3 regions of the Nocardioides sp. NPDC127503 genome follow, and region 2 is predicted to be linked to each of the others. Evidence: predicted binding sites of a transcription regulator. Region 2 holds the regulator's gene; each other region holds the start of a gene.
The links. The regulator LexA, encoded in region 2, represses DNA repair genes until DNA is damaged. The targets are predictions, from matches to a motif close to TCGAACANNTGTTCGA.
Positions count from the first base shown of each region.

Region 1 (3,899 bases), on a different contig from region 2:
GGCACCGGTCAGGAGCGCAACCAGGTGATCGCCATCCTGCGCCGCTTCACCGAGCTCGACTTCCTCCCGATCCACTTCGACTACGTGTCCTCCGACGGCCAGCCGCTGATCTCGATCGAGCGCCGCTTCGCCTTCCGCGACAAGTACACAGTCACCGTCCACGACCCGCGCGTCGACTTCCGGGTCGCTGCTGCTCTCGCGGTCGCGATGGACGCGCTGATGCAGCGCTGAGCCTCTCGGCTCAGGCTGGGTTCGTCCGGTCCGGGTCCGCCGCCGCCAGGTGCGGGCGGACCAGGTCCAGCAGCATCTGGTGGGTGGCTGCGTCGGCCGCGGCGATCATCCCGCGGCCGGTGTGGATCGGATCGCCGTTGAGGTCGGTGACGACGCACCCGGCGGCCTGGCACAGCGCGATGCCGGCGGTGAAGTGGACGCTTCCCTCGAGGTGCCCATCGGTGACGTACGCCGCCCGCCGGCCGGCAGCGACCCAGGCGACCGCGAGGGTGGAGGACATCACGCGCGGGCCGAAGTGGGCTCGCAGGCGTGGGTCGGCGACGAGCTGTCCGCCGACGAACGGCCGTTCGAGCGGGCCGTCGCACTGGATGTCGACGAGCCGAGTGCGCGCGCTCGGGGCGAGGACGGTGTCCCCGCCGCCCTTGCGCAGCCAGGCGGAGGTGCCGTCGGTCCAGAAGATCTCTTCGCTGATCGGATCCGCCGAGACTGCCGTCTCGACGCCCGCGGGTGTCACGAGCGCGACGTTCACCGCGGCGAGCGGGGTCTGGGCGGCGTAGTTGAGGGTCCCGCAGAGCGGGTCGACCAACCATCTCCGCTCGCTGTCGCCGCTGCGGCCGGTCTCCTCACCCTCGAAGGCGTCTTCGGGCCGGTACGTCGCGATCGTCTCCCGGATCGCCTTCTCCGAGGCGATGTCCGCCTCGGTCGCGAAGTCCGTCGGGGACTTGTCGAAGTGGCTCAGGTCCGTGCCGTACATCTCCCTGACGACCGCTGCCCCCGCCGTCGCCGCCGCGATCGCGACGGCCTGGTCTGGGAACGCTGCCCGGAACGCGTCGATCGCGGGGTCTGGGGACTCCTCCGGCTCGTCGCCGATGAACACCGCCACCACCTCGGCCTCGGGATCCTCGGTCAGCTTGGGCAAGATCTTGTCGCGCCAGCTCCGGACGTTGGGGTGGTCGTAGTCGACGTACGCCTCCGCGGGCGAGATCAGCTCGATCGCCCGCTCGAGCTCCTGTCGGGTCAGTCTGTACGCCGCCGTCCCGCGCTTGTGTCCGACGACTGTTGCGACCACGACCGCTGGGAGGCGGTGGCCGTAGGCGTTGACCAGGGGAAAATGTTCTGGCTCGTGGTTGGCTGCTGTGGATGGGCGGAGGCCTACGCCGTGGGCGTTCGGGGGCGTCCAGCCGTCTATCGCTGACTCGAACCTTGTTCGCGCCGCGAGGATCTCGTCCATCGTCGTCCAGTGCTCCACGCTGGGGGAATCTATCGGGGGCCTGTCTTTTGAGGGAGTGCTTTTCGGCTGTTCTTCGGGGTTGGGGTGGGCCGCCGACCCTTTCTTTGAGGGTCTTCTCGACGGTCCCCGGAGTAAAGGACGGCCTTCGGCCGCCGGCTTCGCCGGCCGCTTCGCGGTCCTTGACACCGGGGACCGTCGAGAAAAGATTTGGCTGGCTATCGGGGCGGCGGCCCGGGTGTGGCGCAGCGGATTCTTGTTTGGGACGGGTGAGGTTGATGGGGCGGAAGGGTGGCCCTTCGGGCCACTTACGATCCACAGATGCGAGGCTGTTCGCTCACCGCGAAAATGCCTTCTGAACAGGGAAAATAGGTGGTCAGAGAAGGGGTGGAGGCGTAGAATCAGACCCATCACACACCTCTTTGAAGGGAGGGAAAACGATGAGTCTCGAACGCGACATCAACCCGTGGGGCACCAACCCCGACGACGCGATCGACGCAGAGATGAGCGCCATCGAATCCTCCCTCGACAAGCTGCTGACCAGAGACCCCGCCTATTGGAGCACCGGGCAGAAGAAAGGCCGGCTGGAACGACTGGAGAAGATCCAGGCGAAACAAGCCGCATTAAAGCTTCGGGTGCTCGCGTCTGCCGGCGACATCGCTGAGGAGACCGGCGCGAAAGATGCCTCCGGGTGGATGCGGACCGAGCTGCTGGTCGACAAAGGCGTGGCGCGCTCGCAGATCAAGCTTGCCGCCGGGGTAGCGAAGTATGACCTCGTGGCGGCTGGCCTGGCTGAGGGTGTGGTGTCGCAGGACAAGGCAAGGGTGATCACCCAGGCCCTCGATGCCATTGAGACCGACCCTGCTGCCAGCGCCGAGGACCTGATCCTGGCCGAGAAGCTCCTCGTCGAGCACGCCACCCGGCTGACCGCGAACGAGTTGAAGATCATCGGACGCCGGATCCTCGCCGAGATCGACCCCGAACGATTCGAAGCCGCCGAAGCGAAGGCCTTGCAGCGCGAGGAGGAGCACGCCCAGCGGCGCACGTTCTTCCAGTCCCGCGACAACGGTGATGGCACCATCGACATCCACGCCCGGGTCTCCCGCGCCGTCGGGATGCGGCTCCGCACCCAGTTGGACTCCCTCGCGCAGCCCAGGAAGCTCTCAGCCGAGGACAAGGGCCGCAAAGCCCCCTATGACCGGCTGCTGGGCCAGGCGTTCGCCCGGGTCGTCGAGACCTACGACGTCGACCAACTCCCCAGGCACGGCGGTCACGGCACCACGGTGTTCATCACCATGAGCGTGGAAGACCTCCGCAAGGACCTCGGCACCGCAGCCCTCGGATTCGACGGGGAGAAAATCACCGCGGCCGAGGCCCGGCGGATGGCCTGCAACGCCGACCTGGTCCCGGTCGTGTTGGGCACCGACTCCGAGATCCTGGACTTCGGTCGAACAGCGAGGTTGGCGTATCCGGTCCAACACCGAGCACTTCGACTACGCGACAAGTGCTGCCAAGCCGAAGACTGCGACGCCCCAGCCGCCTGGACCGAGGCCCACCACTTGAAACCTTGGTCCGAAGGCGGCCTCACCAACCTGGCCAACATGGTCTTGCTCTGCGCGAGCGATCATCGCCGGATCCACGACCCGAACTACGACCATGAGCGACTCCCAAGTGGACGGATCCGGTTCACCCGCCACACCCGAGCCTGCTGACCCCGGGCTGACTGGGCGGCACCGCCGCGTCCTATCCACCTAGGCCACCCCCACCACGCAATGCCCTGCCCTCCATGTCGCTCTGTCGATGTTGCACCTGGCTAATCGGCCAGTCCTCGTCGCGTGCCACGTCCGCCTCGTCACCAGGGTCATGGCCCTGCTTGTGAACCGTTCACAAGGTTTCGTCAACTGGCGTAGGCACCGCGCAGACCCTTCGCCCTACCTGGACTCATCGACAGGAGATCCCAAGCCCGTACCCAACCGGAGGCATCCGCGCCAAACCCCGCCGCCGAAAGGGGTCGGCGGCCCAGCCAACAAGAAACACCAACCACCAAATCCGAAGTTGAGCCGACGGTAAGAGAGGATGGGAGGCATGCGCGTCCACATCGGCTGTGACCATGCCGGTCTCGAACTGAAGTCCCATCTGATCAACCGTCTGACGGAGCTCGGCTACGAGCCGGTCGACCATGGCCCGTTCGTCTATGACGCACTCGACGACTACCCGGTCTTCTGCATCCGGGCGGCCGAAGGAGTGGTCCGGGACCGGGAGCAGGGGCTGGACAGCCTCGGGGTCGTGATCGGGGGGTCGGGCAACGGTGAGCAGATGGCGGCCAACAAGGTGACCGGCATCCGTTGTGCGCTCGCGTGGAGCGAGGAGACCGCCAAGCTCGCCCGTGACCACAACAATGCCCAGGTGGTCGCGGTGGGTGGCCGGATGCACAGCCTCG
Region 1 is NZ_JBEORH010000010.1:149,544-153,442, reverse strand. It holds gene ABTW65_RS22050 (LURP-one-related family protein) at 1-231, shown strand, start outside; gene ABTW65_RS22045 (inositol monophosphatase family protein) at 242-1,480, opposite strand; gene ABTW65_RS22040 (HNH endonuclease signature motif containing protein) at 1,900-3,171, shown strand; gene ABTW65_RS22035 (ribose-5-phosphate isomerase) at 3,545-3,899, shown strand, end outside.
Region 1: the regulator LexA is predicted to act here: its motif matches at 1,870-1,885, upstream of ABTW65_RS22040 (HNH endonuclease signature motif containing protein).

Region 2 (3,899 bases):
CCAGCCGCCGAGCAGTCCACCGCCCACCCCGGCGCCCTACTACTCCAGCCCGCCGACACCGACGTCGACGCCGCAGAGCACTTCTGGGTACGGCTCGCAGGGATACAACACGGACGGCTACCCCACCCAGCAGGCCGGCTCGCCGCAGTATCAGTCCGGCTCCTACCAGGCCCCGACCAGCTACGGCCAGACCGGCTCGCGGGCTCGGCTGACCCAGGATCCCGCCGCAACTCAGGCGATGCCCACCCAGCGCAAGCCCCAGGACCCGCCGGTCCAGCCCGTCCAGCCGGACGACGAATGGCCGCCGCGGCACAGCACACGCAACAAGCAGTGGCCGCCGGCCGAGCCGGACAGCCCCTACCGCGGGCGCCACTGAGGTAGGCCAAGACGCGAGAGTGCTGCAGACGCTTCCCATCGTCTGCAGCACTCTCACTTTCCCCGGTAGCCGGCTGCCAGGGTCGAAGGAGCAGCCGGACATCTGTGCGGCGCCTTACGGCGCGGTCGGAACGATCAGCGTCTGTCCGGACACGAGCATCGAGGACTCGAGACTGTTGAGCTCCTTGATCCTCTGCTCCATCTCCCGAATCGAGGAGTCGGTGCCGGCGACGGCCTTCGAGGAGATGTCCCAGAGCGTGTCGCCATCGCCGACGACCATCGTGTGGGCGGAGGAGGCGGGACTTTTGTCCGCACCGTTCTCCACCGCGAACGCGACCCTCGCCCCGATCAGCGCAATCCCGAAGAGCACGACGAGCGCGAACGCGAACACGACGACTCGTCCGCGACGGGTGAGCCGCACGGTCGAGCGGCGCACCTCCCGCACCGGACGGGGCGGCTCGGCTACGGGCAGCACATAGACTGTTGCACTCATCTCACGGCCTCCTGATCACAGGTCTCTCGATCACGTGTTCGATCGAGCACATGTTCGAAGGTAGATCACGTGTTCGAACAACGCAAGTAGCGACCCCAAGAATTTTCGAACGCCGACACGCGCCGCCTATGAGGTCGAACAAATGTTTGATGTGGTGGGGCCAGAGGGACTAATGTGATGACATGACCACGCAGAAGACAGGCACCGGATCAGGCGGTTCGAAGAAGAGCCGCGTCCGCGAGCTGCCCGACGGGCCGCCGGACGCGACCGGGCTCACGCCGCGTCAGCAGCGCATCCTCGCTCACCTGCGCGACAGCATCGAGCAGCGCGGCTACCCGCCCAGCATGCGCGAGATCGGCGCCGCGGTCGGGCTGACCAGCACCAGCAGCGTCGCCCACCAGCTCCGCGCGCTGGAGCAGCGTGGTCTGATCCGCAAGGACCCGAAGCGACCGCGCGCCCTCGAGGTCTTCCTCCCCGAGGTGATGGCCCACCGCAAGGCCATGTCCGGCGAGGAGCCCGAGTCGACGATCACCGCCGAGGCCGACATCAACCCCAACCCGGCCGCTGCCATGGTCCCCCTGGTCGGTCGGATCGCGGCCGGTGGCCCGATCCTGGCCGAGGAGACCTCGAGCCAGCAGAGCATCGAGGACGTCTTCCCGCTGCCCAAGCAGCTGGTCGGCAACGGCGACCTCTTCCTGCTCTCGGTCTCCGGTGACTCGATGGTCGACGTGGCCATCTGCGACGGCGACTTCGTGGTCGTGCGCCAGCAGCCGACCGCCGAGAACGGCGAGATCGTGGCCGCGCTGATCGACGGCGAGGCCACCGTCAAGACGCTCTCCCGCAAGGACGGCAAGGTCTGGCTGCTGCCGCACAACGCTGCGTACGAGCCGATCGACGGCACTCACGCGACGATCCTCGGCAAGGTGACGGCGGTCCTGCGCAGCCTCTGAGTCCTGCGCCACACTCCCCGGAACCAGTCCGGGAACACTGCGTGAAATCCAGCCGCCGGCCCATGACAGGGCCGGCGGCTGCGTCGTTCCATTCAGCGTGACCCAGACGCAGATCGACCGCCGCACCCTCATCGCCGCCGGGCTGGCGACCGCCGCAGGAGCCGGAGCCATCGCTCTCCCCGAGCCCGCCGAGGCCGCGGGCGGCGCCCTCAACCACTTCCAGCACGGCGTCGCCTCCGGAGACCCGCTCCCGGACCGCGTGGTCATCTGGACCCGGGTCACGCCGACCGCGGACGCGACTCCCGGGTCCGGGCAGGGCGAGGAGGTCCTGGTCCGCTGGGAGGTCTCGCGCACCGCGGACTTCGCCCGCGTCACCGCGAAGGGATCCCACCAAACGGGTCCCGACCGCGACCACACCGTGAAGCTCGACGTCGCCGGCCTGGCCCCCGAGAGCTGGTACTTCTACCGCTTCACCTACAACGGCCAGACCAGCCGCGTCGGCCGCACCCGGACCGCTCCGGCCGCAGACGCGGCCCCGGAGAACCTACGTTTCGGGGTGGTCTCCTGCTCCAATCTGCAGGCCGGCTGGTTCGCGTCCTACCGCCACCTGGCCTCCCGCGACGACCTGCACGCGATCCTCCACCTGGGCGACTACCTCTACGAGTACGCCCCCGGCGAGTACGGCTACGGCATGGCCAACGAGGACGTCCGGCCGCACGAGCCGGCCCACGAGATGCACACGCTGGCCGACTACCGGATCCGGCACGCGCAGTACAAGCGCGACGTCGACCTCTCCGCCGCCCACGCCCGGCTGCCCTGGATCGTCACCTGGGACGACCACGAGTCGGCCAACGACGCCTGGCTGCTGGGCGCCGAGAACAACGAACCCGGCGAATACGACTGGATCGACCGCAAGACCAACGCCAACCAGGCCTACGACGAGTGGATGCCGCTGCGCGTCGGCGGCACTGCCACGGTGGAGACCGACGGCCACCTCCACGACCGCATCTACCGGCGGCTGCGTTTCGGCAACCTGCTCGAGCTGAGCATGCTCGACCTGCGCTCCTACCGCTCCCAGCAGGTCGCCCGCACCGACCTCGCCGACGTCGACGACCCCGACCGCACGATCACCGGCGACGAGCAGCTGACCTGGCTCAAGGACGGCCTGCTGAGCGACGCCCAGTGGAAGATCGTCGGCAACCCGGTGATGATCAGCCCGGTCACCTTCGGCGCGCTCCCCAAGAGCCTGATCAGCCCGGTCAACGACGTCACCGGCCTGCTGCCCGACAACGGCATCGCCTACAACGTCGACCAGTGGGACGGCTACACCGCCGACCGCACCGAGCTCTTCGAGCACATCCGCAACAACGCGATCACCGACACCGTCTTCGTCACCGGCGACATCCACTCAGCGTGGGCCTGCGACCTGCCGTACGACTCCGCCATCTATCCGCTCGGCAAGACCGCCGGGGTTGAGTTCGTGGCCACCTCGGTGACCTCGAACAACCTCAAGGACATCCTCGGTGCGCCGCGCCGCACGGTCAGCCTGACGGTCGAGAACATCATCAGGACCGCCAACCGCCACGTCCGCTACCTCAACTTCGACGACCACGGCTACTCCGTCCTCGACGTGACCCGCAACCGCGCCCAGATGGACTGGTACGTCATCGGCGAGCGCAAGGACTCCAACACCACCGCCACGTGGGCCAGGTCGTACGCCACCGCAACCGGAAGCAACAGGCTCCATCACGTCACGCAGCCCGTCCAGACCACGTCCTAGGCCGTGTCCCCCGGACACAGCCGCCCTCTGCGCTTAGACTGCCCTGGTCTGCCTTCCCGAACGTCTGGTATCTCATGCGAAACATTGCCCGCCGGATCACCCGCAAACAACGCTCCCTCGTCTTGATCGCAGGCATGGTCGTCGCGACGTTCGTCGCCACCATGCCTGCAACCGGGTCGACGCCGGCGACCTCGGTGAGGACCGGCGGTGACACCAGCGCCGAGCAGCCGGTGACGGAGAAGGCGGCCCGGGAGGCGCTCGCCGCAGCCAAGAAGGTCAAGCGCAACCAGTCGGTACGCGG
Region 2 is NZ_JBEORH010000009.1:256,985-260,883, reverse strand. It holds gene ABTW65_RS21010 (hypothetical protein) at 1-376, shown strand, start outside; gene ABTW65_RS21005 (LysM peptidoglycan-binding domain-containing protein) at 491-868, opposite strand; gene lexA (transcriptional repressor LexA) at 1,051-1,818, shown strand; gene ABTW65_RS20995 (alkaline phosphatase D family protein) at 1,916-3,598, shown strand; gene ABTW65_RS20990 (MXAN_6640 family putative metalloprotease) at 3,673-3,899, shown strand, end outside.

Region 3 (3,899 bases), on a different contig from region 2:
ACGGAGGCTTCACGACCGGGCAGGAGCCGGGGGTCGGGTTCGAGTACTCCAACCTCGGCTATGCGCTGCTCGGTCGCGCGATCGAGAACGTCGTCGGTGGTTCGTCTCCCGAGGGGGCGAACCGGGACTTCGTCGAGCACGAGCTGCTGGCGCCGCTGGGGATGACCTCCTCGGCCTACTCGCCCGATGCGGTGCCCAACCGGGTCCCCGGTCACGTACCGCCGCTGCACCCGGCCTGGGCCGGCGACCGGCTCGAGGGCCCGCCGACGTGGGCCCCGACGGCGCCGGTGCCGTCCGGTTCGTTCGCTGCGATGGGCGGCCTGCACTCCTCGGTCGCCGACTTGGCGCGCTGGGTCGGCGGCTTCCTGGGCGCCTTCTCCTCCGCCGCCGATGGGCATCCGCTGTCGAAGGCGTCGCGGCGGGAGATGCAGCAGCTGCACCGGTTCGGCTCGGTGTCGGCCTCGCTGGGGTTCGAGGGTCCTGAGGCGGGTGTCGGGGCGGTCGCCGCCGGCTACGGCTACGGCCTGATGGTCGACCACGACAGCCGGCTCGGGCAGTTCGTCCACCACTCCGGTGGCTACCCCGGCTACGGCTCGCGGATGGTCTGGCACCCCGCGACCGGCCTGGGTGTGATCACGCTGTCCAACAGCACGTACGCCGGGGGCTACCCGACCGCGATGACCGCGCTGCGCTCGCTGGTGTCGGACGAGCTCGCCGGCAACGGTCCGCAGCGGTTCTCGACGGTGGTCAAGGGCCTGCGGCCGCGGCTCGACGCAGCGCTGGAGGCCGCGGTCGAGCGGCTGCGTACGTTCGATCCTTCGGGCGCTGAGGTCTTCGCGCTGCCGTCGCTCTTCGCCGACAACGTCGAGCTCGACGCGCCCGACGCCGGCCGCCGCGTCCAGATCACCCAGGCGCGCGCGAAGGTCGGGCTGCCGCTGGGCGGCGCGCCCTACGGCTACTTCTCCCGCGGGATGGGCGTCGCGCTCGCCGTGGTGCCGGCCGAGAAGGGTCGCTACGACATCGAGGTCATGCTCTCGCCGGAGGCCGAGCCGCGCATCCAGACCCTGCGCGTCAACGCCGTCCCCGACGCCCATGGTGGCCTCATCGCCGCCGCCCGCGCCGCCCTCGAGGAGAGCTCCCCGGTCATCGCCGCCCTCCGGGCCTTCGGTCAGCCCGAGCTGATCACGACGCCCCTGTCCGGTGACGGTTCGTCGAAGGCCGACTTCCTGGTCGTCGCCGGCGCGACGTACTGGAAGATCGCGGTGGCCAAGACGACCACCGTCACCGCCCTCCCCACCTCCGACTACCCCCGCCTCACCTACCTCGCCTCCGCGCTCCGCGGCTGACCCCTGCCGAGGCGTCAGCTACGTCGGTCGAGATGGCATTCCGCTGCCAACTCGACCGACGTGAGTGACGTCTCGGCCGGCGGGAGCGACGCCTCGGCGGGGTTGCTCCGTTCGAACAAATGTTCGATACTCATTGAGTGGGAGTGGTAGCGGGGATTGAGCGACACCAGAAGCTGGCTCAGATCGAGCAGCTTCGGTCGAAGGTGCGACGGCTGGAGCAGAAGCCGGGCATCGGTGCGGAGCTGGCTACGCACGAGGCGCTCGGTGGAGTGGTGCAGCTTCGGGCCGGCGGGACGTACGCGGCCGACTCGCTGTCGTTGGCGGTGCTGCTGCTGGCAGGACCGTCGGCGGCGGGGGAGTGGACCGCCGTCGTCGGGGTGGAGGACTTCGGCGTCGAGGCGGCGGCCGAGGCCGGTGTCGACCTGGAGCGGACCATCCTGGTGCCGCGCCCCAAGGACTCCTGGCTGGAGGCGACCGCGGCGCTGGTGGACGTGGTCACGCTGGTGCTGGTCCGGCCGACCGGTCGGGTGACCCCGAGCGTCGCCGAGAAGATCGGTGCCCGGCTGCGCACCCGCGGTGCCGCGCTGGTCGCGCTGGGGGAGTGGCCGAGAGCAGACGTACGTCTGCGGGCGACCGAGCCGCGCTGGGTTGGGCTGGGCAACGGCGACGGCCATCTCCGGGCGAGAAGGATGGTGGTCGAGGCGGTGCGCGGGACGGCTCCGCCGCGGCGTACGGCGCTCTGGTTCCCGGCCGAGGACGGCGGTCTGCGGCGCGTCCTCGAGCCCGTCTCTGGCCTTGCTGACCTGCGGAAACAGGAGTCGGCATGAGTCGGACGCTGGTGGTCTGGTGCGCCGACTGGCCGGTCGCCGCAGCGCTGGGCGAGGCCGGCCTGCCGCGGCACCTTCCGGCCGCGGTCTTCGCGCAGAACCGGGTCCAGGCCTACAACCAGGCTGCGCGGGAGTTCGGGATCAAGCGCGGGATGCGCCGCCGCGACGCGCAGTCGCGCTGCCCGGAGATCCAGGTGCTCGCCGCCGACGAAGCCCGTGACGCGCGGGTGTTCGAGGAGGTGCTGGTGCGCCTGGAGGAGCTGCGCCCCGGCGTCATGCCGCTGCGCCCCGGGCTGGTCGCGCTGCGCTCGCCGGCACGCTTCTACGGTGGCGAGGCCGAGGCCGGCGCGGCGATCGCCGAGTGCGTGGTCGGGCTCGGGATCTGGGACGTACGGATCGGCATCGCCGATGAGCTCTTCACCGCCGAGCAGGCCGCGCGGAGCGCCGGGCTGCAGGAGACGTACGCCGTCCCGGCAGACGGAGGCTCCACCGCGTTCCTGCGCGCCCTGCCGGTCCATGTCCTCGAGGACGCGAACGCGGTCAGCCTGCTGCAGCGACTCGGCCTGACCACCCTCGGTGGCCTCGCCGACCTGCCCGGCGCCGACGTCAAGGCGCGCTTCGGCGCGCAGGCCGCCTGGGTCCGCCAGGTGATCCATGGTGAGGGAGCGCGGCCGGTGACCGGGCGTACGCCACCGCCCGAGCTCACCACCGAGGTGGCCTTCGAGCCGCCGCTCGACTCCGCCGAGGCGGTCTGCTTCTCGGCCCGGCAGGCGGCGGAGGGGTTCGTGAAGGGCCTGGCGACGCGACAGGAGGTCTGCACCGAGGTGCGGATCGAGGTCGCGATGGAGGACGTCACGGACTCGGTACGCACCTGGGCGCACCCGCGATGGTTCTCCTCCGTCGATCTCATCGACCGGCTGCACTGGCAGCTGGCCGGGGCGGTGTCGGGTAAGCGCGGAGGAGCGGTGACCGAGGTCCGCTTCGTCCCCGAGGTCGCCGTCTCCGAGGCGGTCCACGCCGATGGTCTCTGGGGCGGCACGAACGAGCGCGTCGATCGCGGCATCGCCCGGGTGCAGGGCCTGCTCGGCCATGAGGCAGTCGTCGCCCCGGTGCTCCAGGGCGGCCGGACGCCACGCGACCGGCAGGCGTACGTCCCCTGGGGCGACCGCCCCACCACTCTCCGCGACCGCACGCTGCCGTGGCCGGGGAGCATCCCGCCGCCGGCGCCCGCCCGGGTCCTGGCCGAACCCTGGCCTGCGGAGGTCTGCGACCAGGCCGGGCGGCAGGTGCTGGTGCTCCCGCGCGGCGGTGTCTCCGCCGACCCCGCCCGCTACCGGCCCTCGGCCGGCCAACCCTGGCAGCGGGTCGCCTCCTGGGCAGGTCCGTGGCCGGTCACCGAGGCGTGGTGGGAGCCCGGCGGCGGGCGACGAGTCGCCCGCTTCCAGCTCGTCGGGGTCGACGGCCGCGCCTGGCTGGCCACCTTCGACACCGACCACTGGCTCACCGAAGCCAGCTATGACTGACGGGGCGGTGGCTGATGGGCTGGAACAACCCCGAGATCCCGTGGAAGGAACTGGAGCGACGGCTGTCCGGCCGCCCGCCGAAGGACCCCTACGGCGACGCGCCGATCTCGCGGCGCAAGAAGCGGCTGACCGACGAGTCGGTGCGCTGGCCGGAAGGCCCGGTGGTGCCGTACGCCGAGCTCCACGCCCACTCCGACTTCTCC
Region 3 is NZ_JBEORH010000011.1:90,261-94,159, forward strand. It holds gene ABTW65_RS23230 (serine hydrolase domain-containing protein) at 1-1,346, shown strand, start outside; gene imuA' (DnaE2-dependent mutagenesis accessory factor ImuA') at 1,484-2,173, shown strand; gene ABTW65_RS23240 (Y-family DNA polymerase) at 2,170-3,696, shown strand; gene ABTW65_RS23245 (error-prone DNA polymerase) at 3,711-3,899, shown strand, end outside.
Region 3: the regulator LexA is predicted to act here: its motif matches at 1,458-1,473, upstream of imuA' (DnaE2-dependent mutagenesis accessory factor ImuA').